One region of the Bacillus sp. SSR7 genome, then DNA from elsewhere that is predicted to be linked to it. Evidence: predicted binding sites of a transcription regulator. Region 1 holds the regulator's gene; the other holds the start of a gene.
What was found. Region 1 encodes NrdR, which represses ribonucleotide reductase genes. Its sites were predicted from a motif close to AACACNATATATNGTGTT; they were not measured.
Positions count from the first base shown of each region.

Region 2: a site for NrdR is predicted at 7,575-7,592, ahead of AC0NJG_RS11930 (anaerobic ribonucleoside triphosphate reductase). Genes of this name have one in related genera too.

Region 1 covers NZ_JBVVXV010000017.1:33,758-42,977, forward strand. The annotation lists gene dnaI (primosomal protein DnaI) at 194-1,132, opposite strand; gene AC0NJG_RS23450 (replication initiation and membrane attachment family protein) at 1,166-2,572, opposite strand; gene nrdR (transcriptional regulator NrdR) at 2,700-3,161, opposite strand; gene speD (adenosylmethionine decarboxylase) at 3,446-3,829, opposite strand; gene AC0NJG_RS23465 (glyceraldehyde-3-phosphate dehydrogenase) at 4,217-5,245, opposite strand; gene coaE (dephospho-CoA kinase) at 5,355-5,957, opposite strand; gene ytaF (sporulation membrane protein YtaF) at 6,009-6,641, opposite strand; gene mutM (DNA-formamidopyrimidine glycosylase) at 6,714-7,544, opposite strand; gene polA (DNA polymerase I) at 7,557-9,220, opposite strand, start outside.
Region 2 covers NZ_JBVVXV010000005.1:96,541-105,760, reverse strand. The annotation lists gene parC (DNA topoisomerase IV subunit A) at 1-248, opposite strand, end outside; gene parE (DNA topoisomerase IV subunit B) at 250-2,214, opposite strand; gene AC0NJG_RS11950 (CoA-binding protein) at 2,591-3,004, opposite strand; gene AC0NJG_RS11945 (S1C family serine protease) at 3,084-4,325, opposite strand; gene AC0NJG_RS11940 (response regulator transcription factor) at 4,528-5,205, opposite strand; gene nrdG (anaerobic ribonucleoside-triphosphate reductase activating protein) at 5,224-5,676, opposite strand; gene AC0NJG_RS11930 (anaerobic ribonucleoside triphosphate reductase) at 5,673-7,532, opposite strand; gene plsY (glycerol-3-phosphate 1-O-acyltransferase PlsY) at 7,758-8,354, shown strand; gene AC0NJG_RS11920 (HesB/YadR/YfhF family protein) at 8,463-8,753, shown strand; gene AC0NJG_RS11915 (acyl-CoA thioesterase) at 8,780-9,199, opposite strand.

The sequences.
Region 1 (9,220 bases):
CTTAGTAGAATTACATTTCCTATCGTTAGAAAATCCACTCGATATGGCTTGCTAATTTTATATATATTAAGGGAGGGAGAAAAAAATGATACAAGCTACTAGGAATTTTCAATAAGAACTTTTCATTTTATCATTCGACTACTTTAAAAAGCGTTTAACTACGAAAAAAAGAGCAAGCTTCTCAGCTTACTCTTTACTTATGACGACGGTTTTTCCCGCCAATTGGAATTGGTTTCGCTAAATATTTAATTCGCTCCATAATACGAGCTGCTTTCATTTCTTCCGCTTCACCGCGCTGCGTATATGTTAAATGATGTTCTAGCTGTTTAAAATCAAAGTTAGACGTAAAGAACGTCGGTAAGTTTTCTAACATACGGAATTGCAAAATTGCACCGAGTACATCATCACGCACAAAGCTTGACATCGCTTCTGCTCCAATATCATCTAACATTAAAACTTGTACGCGTTTCACTGCATCAATCTTTTCCCCAATTGAATTATCTTGAATCGAACTTTTAATTTCACGTAGAAATTCAGGGAAGTATACAAGCATCGAACTTATTTTCTTTCGAGCAAGCTCATTCGCAATTGCTCCTAACAAATACGTTTTCCCTACACCAAATTTACCGTACAAATATAAACCTTGTACTTTTTTACCAGGTTCATATGTACTTAAAAACTCATTAGCTGCACCAATTGCATCAATACGCGCATCTAAATCTGAAGGGTCTAAGTTTTCCATCGTTGCTTGTAAAATATCAGTTGGCATATATACACTTTGAACGAGCTTTTCATATTTCTTCCTCTCGTCATATGCTACTTTTCTAACGCAACGATCATATTGAATATCAATCATCTTCCCTTGGATAACGAGCTTTGGCTCATATCCTTGCAGCATGTTTTTACACGAACCTAGATCCGGACAATCCGCGCAACCTACACTTTGTCCAATATATTCGTATAATTTCACAAGACTACGCTCAATCATAGACGTTGTTACTTCCCCTTTATGTTCGTCTATAAATTCTTTCACACGCGGATGTGCCATTACTTCCGCCTTTAATACTTCATATCTATTTTTAAAATTTTCATTTTCCATTAACTTTGCAAATGAATTTTGAATATGCTCCATTTTCTCACCTCAAAGAGCGTTCATTCTCTTCTATTAATCACGCTTATATTTTTTTAACACTTCTTCTAATCGTTTTCGTTCGTCCTCTAACGTACTTGCACCTTTTTCAGCACTTACATCTTTTTTCACAGTTTCTTTCTCTTGTTCTTTCGGCTCTTCTTTCAGCCAATCTGGTACCATTTCTTTTCGTACTGTTTTCTTGGATGTACGACCTTTCTTCTTCGTCTCAGCCCATTCTTGATATTGACGATTTTCTTCTTTCGCTAATGCCATCGCTTCAGCAACTGTACCGACCTTTTTACGTGCCCAATGTCCAGCAATCTTCTCCACATACGTTTTCGCAAGTTTCATATCTGAGCGTAGCATAACGTAATAAATAAGTACATTCACAACACCTGGTGTTAACTTTTGATTCATCATTACATCTTCAACAATTTGCAAGTCAGCCTTCGTTGCCTCTGCACCGCCAGAGATTTCTTTCAATAGTTGCTTTGGTGAGATTTCCTCTAACTGTTTGATTAACATCTCTTCTTGGGATGTAGGCTCTTTTTCTTTCATCATACGTGCAGCGTGAGGCTGTACTCTTTCACTTAATACAGGTAACGCTTGACCGTTTTCGAACTGATACCAATCACGTGCTCCTTTTCTAAGCCTTTCAATATCAATTGTCTGCATCTCTGTCACCGCACCAAGAACGATATTTTGCATCGATAACACATCTACATCATACACGTAAGCAAGTGTAATGACACATTCTCGCACTTGATCTGTAATCGCCTTTTTAGGAACAAGAGCGGACAAGCCGTCTACAAATAAGGAGAAATCAAAGAAATCATTCCAAACTTTTGGAGCATCTCCCTTTTCATTACTTGGCATAGCTGTCGCTTTTGGAATACGAAGATCTTCTTGCGCATGCTCAAGCTGTCCTGGATTAAACGAACCAAATACATCATTAAAAGAACGTGTAACATTTTCATACGATACAAAATCAAATTCTTCTTCTAAGAAATATTGTTTTACTTGATTATATTTTGTCCGACTCAGTCGATTGTATAAAAAGATACTTAAAACAATATCATCAAAAAACTGCTTCGGGGATAAAGGTGGTTGCAGCTCATATATAAACATTCGAATATCTTTTTCTTTCTTAATATATACTTTCAAAAGCCCAATTGCCTCTAACTTTACTCGTTCCTCATACACTTCGGGAAGTTGCATTTGCATGGTCACCATAAGGGAATGATGCGTATTCTCTTTTCCAAACACACGATCTTGCTCTAACTCTCCCCATAGCGTCATGTACAAGCTAAAAGCTCTACTACCTATTAACGGCTGATATAACATCGTTAACACTTTTCGGTCGTAATTATGCAGTAACCCTTTCGCACTTACTTTATAACGATCAATCGGCAATAGCTCCATCCATGACTGTTTTTCCATTCTTGCTTTTCCTTTCTCTCATCCAATCTTCACTATATAATTTATTAGCGAAAAAGAGCTATTAGCTTTCGCTTCTAGCTCTCTTATCTCATTATTTACGGTATGTAAAGAGAATACAATGCAGATTCTACTCTCTTTCTTTTTGCAGTATATCTTTTAATTCTTCAATAAATACATTTAAATCTTTAAATTGGCGATATACAGAAGCAAAACGCACGTAGGCAACATCATCGATATCACGTAGTTCTTCCATAACAATTTCACCAATCATATCACTCTTCACTTCTGATATACCTAAATTACGAAGTTCACGTTCCACACTTTGAGTTACTTCTTCTAATTGTCTTAAAGATACTGGTCTTTTTTCGCACGCTTTAATTAAGCCACGTAAAATCTTTTCTTTATTAAACTCTTCTCTTGTTCCTTCTTTTTTTACAACGATAAGAGGTGACTCTTCCACTCTTTCAAATGTCGTAAAGCGGCTTAAACAGCTTTCACACTCTCTCCTTCTTCGAATAGAGCGCCCCTCGTCTACCGGACGCGAATCTAACACTCTTGTACCATTATGAGAACAGGATGGACAACGCAATATATTCACTCCTTTACACTATATTCTTTATTTTTCTCTACTTACTTCATCTGACAATATATATACATTATTATATAACTCATTCTAACTCTCTTACCACTTTAAGTTTAAACACATTATGTTATCATCTCGGTTCCAAAAATAAGATGGTAGATAGAGCATTAACTTATTCGTAAGAGCTCCATTTATTCAACTAACGAGCACATCATATTTTTCCTTTTTTATAAACTAAAAAAGAGGTGCATTATACACCTCTTTACATTTTAAATCAATTATGTTCTTTTTTAAAGAGCTTTTGTTTCTCTCTGCTTAATTTCGAAGCTACCAGTGCCTCGAGGAAGCTCGATGCTCTCACGCGTTTTCGCGTTTAAACCTTCTGCAATATATTCTGCAGCAACATTTGGATCAATACGATCCCCACAAGTATAAACATCAATACTTGCGTAACCGTGCTCCGGAAAGCTATGAATTGTTAAATGTGATTCCGAGATAATTACTACTCCACTTACACCTTGTGGTGCAAATTTATGGAAAGCAACCTCACGCACTTCAGCACCAGCTCTTAGTGCTGCATCCACAAATAATTGTTCAATATACGGCATGTCATTAAGCTTGTCGAAATCGCAATCCCAAAGTTCAGCGATCACGTGACGACCCATCGTATCCATAGTATCCATTCTACAGTTCCCCCTTGTAAATTTATTCTAACTGTTCGAATTGAAAACTAATTTGCAATTTGGCTTGCTCCACTACCACGGGGGAAAGTTAGTCCAGAGAGGTCCTAACCCTTTAAGTAGTGACTACGTACCTCAGCTCTTAAGTTTACGAGTGTTAGTATACTTTGTTTATTTTCATTTTGCAACAACAGTTTTTTCGATTTTCTGTCATATTTTCCTCTTTACTTTTCCCTAAAAAAAATAAATGATTCACGAATACAGTAACCCCAACGTTTCGTGGTATGTCCACTTCTAAAAATATACTTATATAATTTTTTTCCTTTTCAGAAAAAAATAAAAAAAAGAGGGCAAATATTCACTTGCCCTCTCCTTATTCAATTAAATATGCTGCATATTTTCTTGTTTCGCTAATTCATCCACAACTAACGTTACAAGATCTACAACACGACGAGAGTAGCCCCACTCGTTATCATACCAAGCAAGTACTTTCACTTTACGATCACCCATTACCATTGTAGATAAACCATCAATAATAGCTGAGTGTGTATTTGTATTAAAGTCAATAGATACCAAAGGCTCTTCGCTGAATTCTACAATGCCTTTTAACGCACCGTTTGCAACAGTTTTGAATGCGTCGTTAATAGCTTCAACTGTTACATCGCGTTTTACATCTACTACTAAGTCAACAAGAGACACGTTTGGTGTTGGTACACGAAGTGCCATACCATGAAGTTTTCCATTTAAATGTGGAAGAACTTTTGCTAGCGCTTTCGCAGCACCTGTCGTTGTCGGAATAATTGATTGTCCGCAAGCACGTGCTCTTCTTAAATCTTTATGTGGGTTATCAATATTTTTTTGGTCATTTGTATAAGCGTGAACTGTCGTCATTAAACCGTTTTCAATTCCAAACTGCTCATCTAACACCTTCACAACAGGTGCTAAACAGTTTGTTGTACAAGATGCATTTGAAATAACAGTATGCTTTGTAATATCTAATTGGTCTTCGTTCACACCTACTACAATTGTTACATCTTCATTTTTACCAGGCGCCGTTAAAATAACTTTTTTCGCTCCAGCTTCAACGTGAAGAATTGCTTTTTCTTTTGAATTGAATTTACCAGTTGCTTCAATTACAACTTCAACACCTAAATCTGTCCAAGGCAATTCCTTTGGATCGCGATTGTTTAAAAGGCGAATCATTTTCCCATCAACTAATAAGTGATCTTCAAATGCTTCTACTGTTCCGTCAAACTTGCCGTGAACTGTATCATATTTAATTAAATGTGCTAACGTTTCAGATGGATAGCTTGCATTGATTGCTACAATTTCGAATGCGCTTTCTTTTATTGCCTGACGAAATACCATTCTCCCAATACGTCCAAATCCATTAATTGCCACACGAGTCATAATATGTTATCCCCCTTGAATGCGTTATACTATTTATCTCCAATCCCAATAATAGTATAACACAAAAAGGGGATATGTCACTAAGCATTTTCATTAATTTCACAATTTTTTAATCAATAATGTTCCAATTCTTTAAAATCACCTGTAATTGTGTTTTCGTTCCCATAATTGTGCCATCATTATTTATCACTTCATCTGCATTTTTCACTTTTTCTTCTAACGGCATTTGAGATTGAATACGAGCTGTTGCTTCTTCTTCCGAAAAATTATTTCGCTTCATTAAACGTTCTAATTGCGTATGCGGCTTAACTGCTACAACTAAAACGCGGTCAACGAGACTTGTTAATTTACTTTCAAATAAGAGAGGAATATCTAACACAACCGCTTGCGCACCTTCTTTTATGTACATTTCCTTTTGCCTATTCATTTCCTCACGCACTGCAGGATGAACAATTTTGTTTAACTGCAATCGTTTCTCTTCATTATAGAAAACGACACTTCCTAATTTCGGCCGATCCAGTTTTCCATCTTCTTGTAATACTTCCGTTCCAAATACTTCTACAATTTTGTTATATGCTGGCTTTCCTCGTTCTACAACTTCTCGCGCAATAATATCTGCATCAATAACTGGTATATTTAGCTCGCGAAACATTTGAGATACTGTACTTTTTCCGCTTGCAATACCTCCCGTTAATCCAATTACTACTGTCATCATAACCCTCCTCATAATAAAAGGCGCGAAACTAATGTTCCACGCCCGTACTTACATTTTCCAAATTCCAATAATAATGAGTAATACTCCAGGCAGGAATGTAAATTTTTGCAGCCATTTCATATTTGATAAAACCGTTCCAAGTTTCATTCCAATAAATAAAAATAAAGAACTCATCACTGCAACTAATATCGCCATCATAGCGGGTGTATACCCTAATAAAGATGCACCTATTCCAGCACCGAATGAATCTACAGAAAGAGCGATACCAAGAAGCAATGCTTCTCCTGCAGAAATGGTGCCTGATTTATCGAAATCTGCTACAGTCGGTTTCCGTAAAATTTGAATGACTAACCCAAGCGAGGCAATCTCTAACTTCCATACCTTCTCCTCTTGCTTCGGTTCTTCTTTTTTCTCACTTCGAAAAAATTGGTATAATACCCAAATTCCTATTCCAATAAGAACAAGCCCACCGATACGCGTTGCGATAACAGGTGAAAATACTTTCGCGATCATATGTCCAATTCCCATTGAAACAAGCATAACAGCCGCTGAACACATTCCGATAATTACAATTGATCTTAGTGGAATTCTTACGCTTCTTAAACCATAGGTTAGCCCTACACTACAGCTATCTAAGCTTAATGTAAAAGCTAATAAAATAAGAGATAAATAAAGGTACATCGGTAAGCTCCTCCCTTATACATAGCTCTGCTGTATGTATATGACAAATGCCTATCCGATGTTATCTCTTTTCTATATTCTTGGCTGACAAATTGGGCAGTAATGCGTTCCTCTTCCGCCAACAACTGTTTTTTCTAATATCGTACCGCAAGTCACACACGGTTCTCCTTTTTTTCCATATACATTTAGAAGTTCTTGGAATGAGCCAATTTGCCCTTGTGAGTTGATATACGTTCGAATTGTACTTCCGCCACGCTTCACTGCTTCGCCTAACGTTGTAACAGTCGCCTCATAAATTCGCTCAATTTCTTCTGCTGTTAAAGACGACGCTTCTCGTTCTGGATGAATTTGAGAACGGAATAAAACTTCATCTACATATATATTTCCAAGTCCTACTAAAAGACGCTGGTCTAATAATACAACTTTTATTTTACGATTTGTCTTTTGCAATCTCTCTTGTAAATACTGTGGTGTCAATTCAGCATCAAATGGCTCCGGACCTAAGTCAGCAAGAGGCATTTGATTCAACTCTTCACCTTTCTTAAAGAGATGCATCGTACCAAACTTTCTCACATCTTTATAATGTAATTCAGTTCCATCTGTAAACAAGAAACGGACGTGCGTATGCTTATCAATTGGTTCACCCTCTTGATGCAGTAAAAACTTTCCTTCCATACGCAAATGTGAAACAATGACATAATTCGTTACATATAAAAGCAAAAACTTTCCTCTTCGCTTTATATTTTCAATCGTCTCGCCTTTTAGCACTTCTTTAAAGATTTCTGCATCATCTGGACGTTTTACTATTTTGGGATAGGTAACAATGACATCTTCAATTGTTTTTCCTGTTACAAGATTTTCAAGTGTCCGTCTGACGTTTTCAACCTCTGGTAATTCAGGCATTTCATCACTTCCTTATTTTGCGTCGTACCAAGTTGGACCGTAAGAATAATCAACTTTCAGCGGAACTGCAAGTTCAATTGCATGCTCCATTACTTCTGGTACAAGCTTCTCTAATTTTTCAATTTCTTCTTTTGGTGCTTCAAATATTAATTCATCGTGTACTTGCAATAGAAGACGCGCTTGTAATCCTTCTTCTTCTAAACGATCTGCCATAATAATCATCGCTTTTTTAATAATATCTGCTGCAGTACCTTGAATTGGTGTATTCATAGCTGTACGCTCAGCAAAGCTACGCAAGTTGAAATTACGACTCGTAATTTCCGGAATGTAACGGCGTCGATTTAATAATGTAGCCACATATCCTTTTTGTTTCGCATCTTTTACGATGTCATCCATGTATTCTTGTACACCAGGGAAACTTTCTAAATACTTTTCAATAAATTCCGCTGCTGCTTTTCTTGTAATTCCTAAGTTTTGTGAAAGACCATAATCACTAATACCATACACAATTCCGAAGTTAACTGCTTTCGCTTGTCGTCTCATATTTGAAGTTACTTCATCTTTTTCAACACCAAATACATCCATAGCTGTTTTCGTATGAATATCCATATCATGTTGGAACGCGTCGACTAGCCCTTTATCATTTGCAATATGAGCTAATACACGAAGTTCAATTTGTGAATAATCTGCCGCGTACATAATCCATCCTTCTTCTGATGGAACGAATGCCTGACGAATCTTTCTTCCTTCTTCTAATCGAATCGGGATATTTTGCAAGTTCGGATCCGTTGAACTTAATCGACCTGTTTGCGTTAATACTTGATTGAAACGAGTATGGATTTTAGATGAATCTTCATGTACAACTTTTAATAATCCTTCAATATAAGTTGAATTTAGTTTCCCTAATTGACGGTAATGTAAAATGTTTGGAATAATTTCATGGTGATCCATCAGCTTATCTAGTACATCAGCTGACGTAGAATAACCTGTTTTCGTCTTCTTAATAACTGGTAAGTTTAAATTCTCAAACAGAATAACGCCAAGCTGCTTCGGTGAATTAATATTAAATTCTGTTCCCGCCAGCTTATAAATTTCCTGTTCCATTTCCTTTAATCTACCTGCAAGTTCTTCTCCCATATTACGAAGACGCTCTGTATCAACTTTTACACCTTTTACTTCCATATCAGCTAATACACGTGCAAGTGGTAATTCTAACTCTGTAAACAGTTCATATTGCTCATTCTTTTCTAACTCTTCAATGAATGTTTGCTTCACATCATATAATACATGCACTTTACGAGCTACATGCTCCGCTACTATCTCTAGCTCTGGAACAGCACGCTTCGCACCTTTTCCGTAAACTTCTTCATCAGATTTCACAGCATGCGTTTCTTTCATTTTCGCTACAGTACGGAAATCTTTATCTGTATCGGCCGGGTCAAGTAAGTAAGCAGCAATTAATAGATCAAAGTCAATCCCTTGCATATCTATACCGTTCCATTTCAGTGCAACGATCGCACGCTTCGCATCAAATGTATGCTTTCTCATTTCTCCATCTGCAAGCCACTCTTTAAATGCATCTGACTTAAGAGCAATGTCTGTCTGAATAAAGTAACATCCATTTTCATTTTGAATACCGAAACCTTGAATGTCTGCTTTATGATAATTATCTTCTT
Region 2 (9,220 bases), on a different contig from region 1:
ACAGAGGAATCACCGTGCGGATGATAGTTACCAATAACGTTACCGACTGTTTTAGCTGACTTACGGAACGCTTTATCATGTACGTTTCCTTCTACATACATAGAATATAAAATACGTCTTTGTACTGGTTTTAAGCCATCACGAGCATCTGGAAGCGCGCGATCTTGAATAATATATTTACTATAACGTGCAAAGCGGTCACCTAACACGTCTTCAAGCGGGAGGTCATGAAACTTCTCTGCTTGCATGTTATTCCACCTCCGTCTCCATAATCATTTCATTTTCTAAAATATTTCCTTCTTCTTGCATACCGAACTGCACATTACGCTCAATCCATTTACGGCGCGGTTCTACTTTATCACCCATTAACGTTGTTACGCGGCGCTCTGCTCTTGCTGCATCATCAATTTTCACGCGAATTAATGTACGCGTTTCAGGATTCATCGTTGTCTCCCATAATTGATCTGCATTCATTTCACCAAGTCCTTTATAACGCTGTAACATATAGCCTTTTCCGACCTTCTTCGTTACACCGTCTAATTCTTCATCTGACCAAGCGTATTCAATTACTTCACTCCTACCTTTTCCTTTACTTACTTTGTATAAAGGAGGAAGTGCAATAAACACTTTACCAGCTTCAATAAGTGGTTTCATATATCTGTAGAAGAAAGTTAATAACAATACTTGGATATGTGCTCCGTCTGTATCGGCATCGGTCATAATTACAATTTTATCGTAATTAATATCTTCCACATCAAATTCATTTCCTACGCCGCCACCGATAGCATAAATGATTGTATTAATCTCTTCATTTTTAAATATATCAGCAAGCTTTGCTTTTTCTGTATTAATTACTTTACCACGTAATGGTAATACCGCTTGGAAACGTCGATCTCGTCCTTGTTTCGCAGAACCACCGGCAGAGTCACCCTCTACTAGGTACAGTTCATTTTTCTGCGGGTTACGTGATTGTGCGGGTGTTAACTTACCACTTAATGTACCTTCTGATTTCTTTTTCTTTTTACCAGTACGCGCTTCTTCTCTCGCTTTACGAGCGGCTTCACGTGCTTGCGCTGCTTTAATTGCTTTTCTCACAAGAAGTGTAGCTACGTCCGGATTTTCTTCTAAAAAGTAAGCTAAATGCTCTGATACGATAGCATCAATTGAAGAACGCGCTTCACTTGTGCCTAGTTTTCCCTTCGTTTGCCCTTCAAACTGAAGTACTTCTTCTGGTACACGTACAGAAACGATAGCCGCTACACCTTCACGAATATCTGTACCTTCTAAGTTTTTATCTTTTTCTTTTAATAGTGAAACTTTACGAGCATACTCATTAAACACACGCGTCATTGCTGTCTTAAATCCAGCTTCATGTGTTCCACCATCTTTTGTACGTACATTATTTACAAACGATAGAATATTTTCTGAGTAGCCATCGTTAAATTGAAATGCTAGCTCTGCCTCAATTCCATTTTGTTCACCAGAGAAATATACAACTGGATGAATCGAATCTTTCTCTTCGTTTAAGTATGTAACGAAAGCTTCAATTCCTGTTTCATAATGAAACACATCTTCTAAATCATTTCGTTCATCTTTTATTGAGATTTTCATCCCTTTTAATAAAAATGCAGATTCGCGTAATCTTTCACATAAAGTTTCATAGTTATAATTTGTTGTACTGAAAATTGTTGTATCTGGTTTAAAATGCATTGTCGTACCAGATTCTTTCGTCTTTCCGATTTTCTCAAGCGTCGTTACAGGAACACCACCATTTTCAAAGCGTTGTTCATAAATATTTCCGTCACGTTTAATCGTTACAACTAACCATTCTGATAAGGCGTTTACAACTGATGCCCCAACACCGTGTAAACCACCACTCGTTTTGTAACCACCTTGACCAAACTTACCACCGGCATGAAGTACAGTTAAAATAACTTCAGGTGTAGGTTTCCCAAGTTTATGCATTCCCGTAGGCATTCCTCGCCCTTTATCAATAACGCTAATACTATTATCTTTATGTATTACGACAGAAATTTCGTCGCCAAATCCCGCTAACGCTTCATCAACGGAGTTATCTACTATTTCGTATACTAAATGATGCAATCCACGGCTGTCCGTGCTCCCGATATACATACCCGGGCGTTTTCGAACGGCTTCAAGTCCTTCTAACACTTGAATCGCATCTTCATTATATTGGAACTGATGCTTCGCCAAACTCCTTGCCCCTTTCCTAATCCAAAATCAGAACATATGTTTCTATTATAGAATAACGCCTCGACTATAGTTTTGGCAAGTTATCTTATCTCTTTTATATACCATTTTCAATAGAAAAATCCTTGTTTTTTCACAAGGATTCCTCTAGGCTACTATTTCAGAAAAATAATCGTTTGTCAACGAGAAATGGATATGTATGCCAAGATTACATATTCCAAACCTTTATTATGATCCAAATGATCAAGATCCAAAACGGGATTACAAGTAACAATCCCCAAAAACAGCCTTTAAAAAATCTCATGATGAACACCTCGTTCATCGGCCCTACTTATCTATAATAAGGGCTGAAGCAATCTTTCTAACTTTACAATCAATACTATTTTGTCATTGCATGTTCTACTTTTATGCAACGATCCATGATTACAGTATAGTCTTTTTCTTTTAAAAGTTGATATGTATCTTCATCTTGTACTCCTAATTGTGCCCAAAAAACATCTGCATCAATCTCCACAAATTCTTTTGCAACATCCATTAAAAATTCTGAACGGCGGAATACATTTACAATGTCAACATGTTCCTTAATATCTTTTAGTGAAGCAACTGCTTTCTCTCCTAGCACCTCATCTACTGTTGGGTTTACTGGAATAATGCGGTATCCAGCATCTTGCATTGCTTTTGAAACCATATACGATGTACGTTCTGGCTTATCCGATAAACCAACAACCGCAATTGTTTTGCTTTTCTTTAATACTTCACCAATTTCCGTACGAGTTGGGTTTTCAATCATCATAATTAATCCCTCCTATTCCTTTAGTATAGCCGATAAAGAAAGTCTCTTTCAATATGAAAGAGACTTTCTTTTATTCCGATTATTGATTCTTTGTAGCTGAGTTATCTGCTAAAGTAGCTGTTTTCGTCATTTTTTGACCGTTACGATAGAATGTAACTTCCACTTTCTCGCCTACTTTTTTCTTCTCATATAAATATTTACGGAATTGAAGAGCATTCTCTACTTTTTGATTATCTAATGCTACTACAATATCATATTGCTCTAAACCAGCTTTTTCGGCCGGTGATATTGGGTAAATTTTACCTAATACAACACCATTCGTTACTTCTTTCGGTACTTTCAATTGATTTACTGCATAAGCTTGCACATCTTCTAATGAAACAACACCTACTCCAAGGGCTGGACGTTTCACTACTCCGTCTTTTTCAAGTGATTCAATAACTGGCTTTGCGATATTAATTGGAATAGCAAATCCAATTCCTTCAACTTCTTGTTGTGCAATTTTACTTGAATTAATCCCAATTATTTCACCGTTTTGGTTAAATAACGCACCACCACTATTACCAGGATTGATCGCTGCATCTGTTTGAATAACTTGTGCTTGCCAATCTGGACGTTTGTCCCCATCAATATCAACTGGAATTTCACGTTCTTTACTACTGATTATACCTTCCGTTACACTTCCATCAAACCCTAGTGGGTTACCAATCGCAATTGCTTTTTCACCCGCACGGATTTTACTTGAATCACCTAAAGTGGCAACTTTATTTACATTAGATCCATCAATTTCTACAACCGCTAAATCTAACCAAGGGTCTTTCCCTACAAGCTTTGCATCTACTTTTTTACCATCACTTAGTTTTACAGCAAGTTTATTTGCTCCATCTACTACGTGGTTGTTTGTTACAATATATGCTTTATTTCCTGCTTTTTTATAAATCACACCTGACCCTGAACCAGCTTGTTGTTCTTGACCTGTCGGTTGCATTGCAAATGGATCAATGCTTTGTTGCATATTAATAACACCTACAACAACATCTTTCGCGCCTTCAATCATCCCAGGTAAATCAGTCTCATTTTTTGCTTTATTGACAACAGGAACTACAGTACCTTCTACTTTCGAATCTGAACTAAATGATGATACCGCCGCTCCATTATTTTGAGCCCATGGCATATATGGTGCTGCAAAACTAATTGAAACAGCCCCAACTACAGCTCCGACTAAACCTGTGAAAAAATAACCTTTTTTACTTCCTGATTTTCTCACTTCTCTCGTTTCACTATGCTCTTCATTTAAATTTGGTCCGTCGTAATATCCCATGTTTACTTCCCCTCTCTGGTGAATTCGTATTTTCAGTATAGTCACGTTTTGTGTCCTTCTTGTGAACTCATCGTGAAATCCAATTAAAAAAATACTCTTATCTAACATTGTAGACAAGAAATGTATTTTTTGTACATTCTGCCTGCCAAAGAGGATATAAAAATCGACATTTCCCTAGGCTAAAGTACACAATCCGTTACGATTATTCTTCAAACTTATAACCTACTCGAATAACAGTACCAATATGCTTCGCTTTATCTCCTAGCTTATTTCGTAGTTTTTTAATATGAGTATCAACCGTTCGGTCATCACCGTAATAATCATATCCCCATAACTGATCTAATAAATGTTGACGTGATAACACAATTCCTTTGTTCTCCATTAAATAAACGAGAAGTTCAAATTCTTTATGTGTTAATATAATTTCTTCTCCATCTACTAAAACGGTTCTAGATAGACGATTCACTTCTATTCCAGCTAAAGACATAGCATTTTCTTCTGCTACTCCTACCACGCCATCCGCACGTTTCAATAACGTCTTCGCACGAGCTACTAATACTTTCGGGCTAAAAGGTTTTGTTACATACTCATCTGCACCTAATTCGAACCCTAGTAATGTATCATCCTCATCCGAACGTGCTGTTAGCATAATAATTGGTACTGCTGATTCTTTTCTAATTCGTCTACAAACAGACCATCCATCTATTTCTGGTAACATAATATCTAACATAATTAAATCAATTTCATGCTCTGCAAATAATTCTAGCGCTTTTTTTCCGTCTTCTGCTTCGATCACTTCAAAGCCTTCGTTACGAAAATAATCACTAACAATTTCACGTAATCTTCTTTCATCTTCAACAAGTAATACTGTTTTATTCATATCATCTATCCCGCCTTTTTACTCTTTCAATCGAATAATACGTTGATTGGAGCTTCCGCGAAATGGAAGTGTTAAATCTTTTTTCTCGATTTCAAATCTTCCATCGACTAAAACATCCCCATAATGTAACAACTCTATCATATCATTATTTTGAGAACTCTGTATCTCTTCTAACGTATAACCTGTATACATCCATAGATTTTTTTTCAAATCCTTCACAGCTTTTGCTATTTTTTTCACTTCAGCAGCTTGAAAAAATGGATCCCCACCTGAAAATGTTACATCAGTTAATGGATTACTTGCAATCTCTTTCACAATTTCTTCTACTGTCATTTCAGTTCCATTACAAATATTCCACGATTTCGGATTATGGCAACCGAAACAACGATGCGGACAGCCCGCAAAAAACACGACTGTCCGCAACCCTTCTCCATCTACTACACTATCATGAATGATGTTCATCACTTTCATTTATGCTTCACCCGATCCATCTCTTCACTACGTTTCGCACTATTCCACTTCGACATATCTCCTACAAGATAACCTGTTATGCGGCGAATTCTTTCTATATTGGCCTCATCTTCATTTCCGCAGCTTGGACATTCATTTCCGATAACTCCGTGATAACTGCAGCACTTACAACGGTCAACAGGATGATTAATTGAACCGTATCCAACGCCATGTTCTGCCATCGCTTGCACAATTTGTTTTAACGCCTTCTTGTTATGCATAGCTGCTCCGTCTAGTTCAATATACGTAATGTGCCCCCCGTTACATAGAGCATGGAAAGGTCCTTCTAAACGAATTTTATTTATCGCTTGCATGTTATAGTAAACTGGGATATGGAATGAATTCGTATAATAATTATGGTTCGTTATACCGCTAATCACGCCAAATTCTTCCCTATCCTTTTTCACAAACTTCCCCGATAACCCTTCTGCAGGAGTTGCAATGACTGAGAAATTCAGTTCATGTTCTTCTGTCGCTTTATCCATTCTATCTCTCATAAAGGAAATAATTTCATATCCGAGTTTCCATGATTCTTCATCTTCTCCGTGATGCTTTCCTGTTAAAGCTACTAAACACTCCGCAAGACCGATAAAACCAAGACTTAACGTCCCTTGCTTTAAAATCGATGCTACAGAATCTTCAGGCTGTAACTTTTCTCCACCGCGCCATACGCCCTGTGAATATAAAAATCGAAAATCTCTTGCTCGCTTCGTACATTGATACTCAAATCTCTCTAATAATTGCTGGATTCCTACATCTAAGTAATAATTTAACGCTTCAAAAAACGCTTCTTGTGAACCACTAATGAGCGCTAATTTCACTAAGTTAATAGACGTAAAGGATAAATTCCCTCTTCCAATCGCCGTTTCTTCTCCATGTATGTTAGACATAACACGAGTACGACATCCCATGTAACATACTTCACTTTCCGGTCTTCCATCATAATACACAGCATTAAATGGCACATCTAAAAATGAAAAGTTAGGGAATAATCGTTCAGCCGTTGTCTCTAACGCTAATTCAAATAAATCATAGTTCGGATTACTTTCTACAAAGTTCACACCTTTTTTCATTTTAAAAATTTGAATAGGAAAAATTGGTGTTTCCCCTTTACCAAGACCAGCTTGTGTCGCTTTTAAAAGTTGTTTAATTAAAAGTCTTCCTTCTTTCGATGTGTCTGTTCCATAATTAATAGAAATAAACGGTACTTGCCCCCCGCCCCTACTATGCATACTATTTGAATTATGAATGAAAGCTTCACAAGCCTGATACGTATCATTTTCTGTTTCTTTCCACGCAAATTCTTCTATTTGTTCTTTCGTAAGCGGATATGACTGTAATCGTTTCTTATGTCTCTCTACTGTTTTTCTCACATATGGAGCTAAATCAACATCAAAGAGTGCAAACGATTGACCACCGTGCTGCATATTTTGATTCGCTTGAAAAATAATAGATGAAAGAGCTAATGCACTTTTAATGTCTTGCGGTTGTCTCATATGTCCATGTCCGGTATGAAAACCGTTCGCAAGCATTTGCGCTAACGGAATTTGTGAACAAGTCGTCGTTCCTGTCGCATAAAAATCTAAATCATGTGGATATAATATATTTTCATTTATCGCTTTTTTCACTTGATCTGACAATAAATTTTCAACAGCGTAATATTTCGCACTCTCAGATGCGAACGTTCCCATTACTCCCATCGGAGAGCGGCCATCTACATTTGCATTTTCTTGCATTAAATCTTGTTCATTGCCGTGGACTATTGTCTCAAACACTTTCATTAATTCTTCTTCTCCACGTGTATTATTTTGTAACATTTATAACCCTCCACCAATATGTTGTTGTCTTTTGATTAAAATGTTACTACATATAGTCTTAGTGTTTCTGTGAGAAATGTAACATTACTGTGAAATTTTTTTCACGAAATAATGAATTTTTCATTTACAAAAAAGAAATGTGCTCTTTACAAATGTATGGTACAATATACGGGAAAAACTCTTTTTACCCTTTATCAACACATTTGAATAAAGGAGACTGAACTTATGGTTACTACATATCTTTTATTTATCGTTGCCTACTTACTTGGCTCGATTCCATTTGCACTAGTCGTTGGAAAGATTGGTTATGGAATTGACATTCGTGAGCACGGAAGCGGTAATTTAGGCGGAACAAATACATTCCGCACACTAGGGAAAAAAGCAGGTTTTATCGTTACAATTGCTGACATTTTAAAAGGTACATTAGCAACGAGTCTACCGATTATTTTCGCGTTAGACGTTCATCCACTATGGTTCGGATTAGCAGCTGTTCTTGGACATGTGTATCCGATTTTCGCGAAATTCCGTGGTGGTAAAGCAGTTGCAACTTCTGCTGGCGTGCTATTATGCTACTCACCAGTTGTTTTTGCAATATTAGCTGTTGTCTTTTTCAGCCTTTTATTTACAACAAGATACGTATCACTTTCTTCTATGGTAACAGCTGTCGTTGCCGTTATCGCATCAATTGTTAGCGGGGATAAAATCTTCATTATTGCGATGTGTTTATTAGCAGGTATGGTTATTTATAAACACCGTGCAAATATTGGACGAATTATAAATAAAACTGAACCGAAAGCAAACTTTTCAAAAAAGCAAAAATAAGATCGTAACCCACATAACGCAAAAAGAAAACGTGAAGCATATTAATAGCGTCTTTTTGCGTTATTTTTTATACTAAAGAAAAAGCAACATAATTTGGAGGAACTATACATGAATCTTTCCGTAACAAAAGAAGCAGCACAATGGTATAAAAACGAATTAAACTTACAATCGGGTGAAACACTGCGCCTTTTCGTACAATATGGCGGTTGCAGTACTGTGCAAAAAGGACTTTCTTTAGGTATTCGTAAAGATGATCCTGCACATCCTGCTGTTCAAACTCAAGAAGAAGGTATTAACTTCTTTATTGAAGGCGATGATGAGTGGTTCTTCGATGGACATAATTTATCTGTTACATTTAACGACGGTGATGATTTCCCGCAATTTAATTATGAAAAATAAAAAACGTGGCATCTGCCACGCTTTTTTTATTTTTTCTTAATTTCCTCATATTTCGCATACCACTCAGGATAGAACTTTTTAAATGATACGGGCCTGAATCCTTCTTTTTTCGCGCAAATATTTGTCGTACTTGCAGTAATACAAAGATCACCTTCACCATTATAAATTTCATATCCATATACAACGCGAAGCGGGCTCACAGTGTCCACCCACGTTTTCACAATTGCTTTTTCACCGTAACGCATCGCTTTACGGTATGAAATTTGCAAGTCTAACACAGGAGAAATAATCCCCTCTTTCTCCATTTCAACATAGGAAAATCCTAAATCTTGTATAAGTTTTGTACGGCCTAATTCAAGCCACACTAAATAGTTTGAATGGTAAACAACACCCATTTGATCTGTTTCCGCATAACGGATTTCAACTTCATGTTCTGCTACAAACATATGTATTCGCCTTCTTTCACT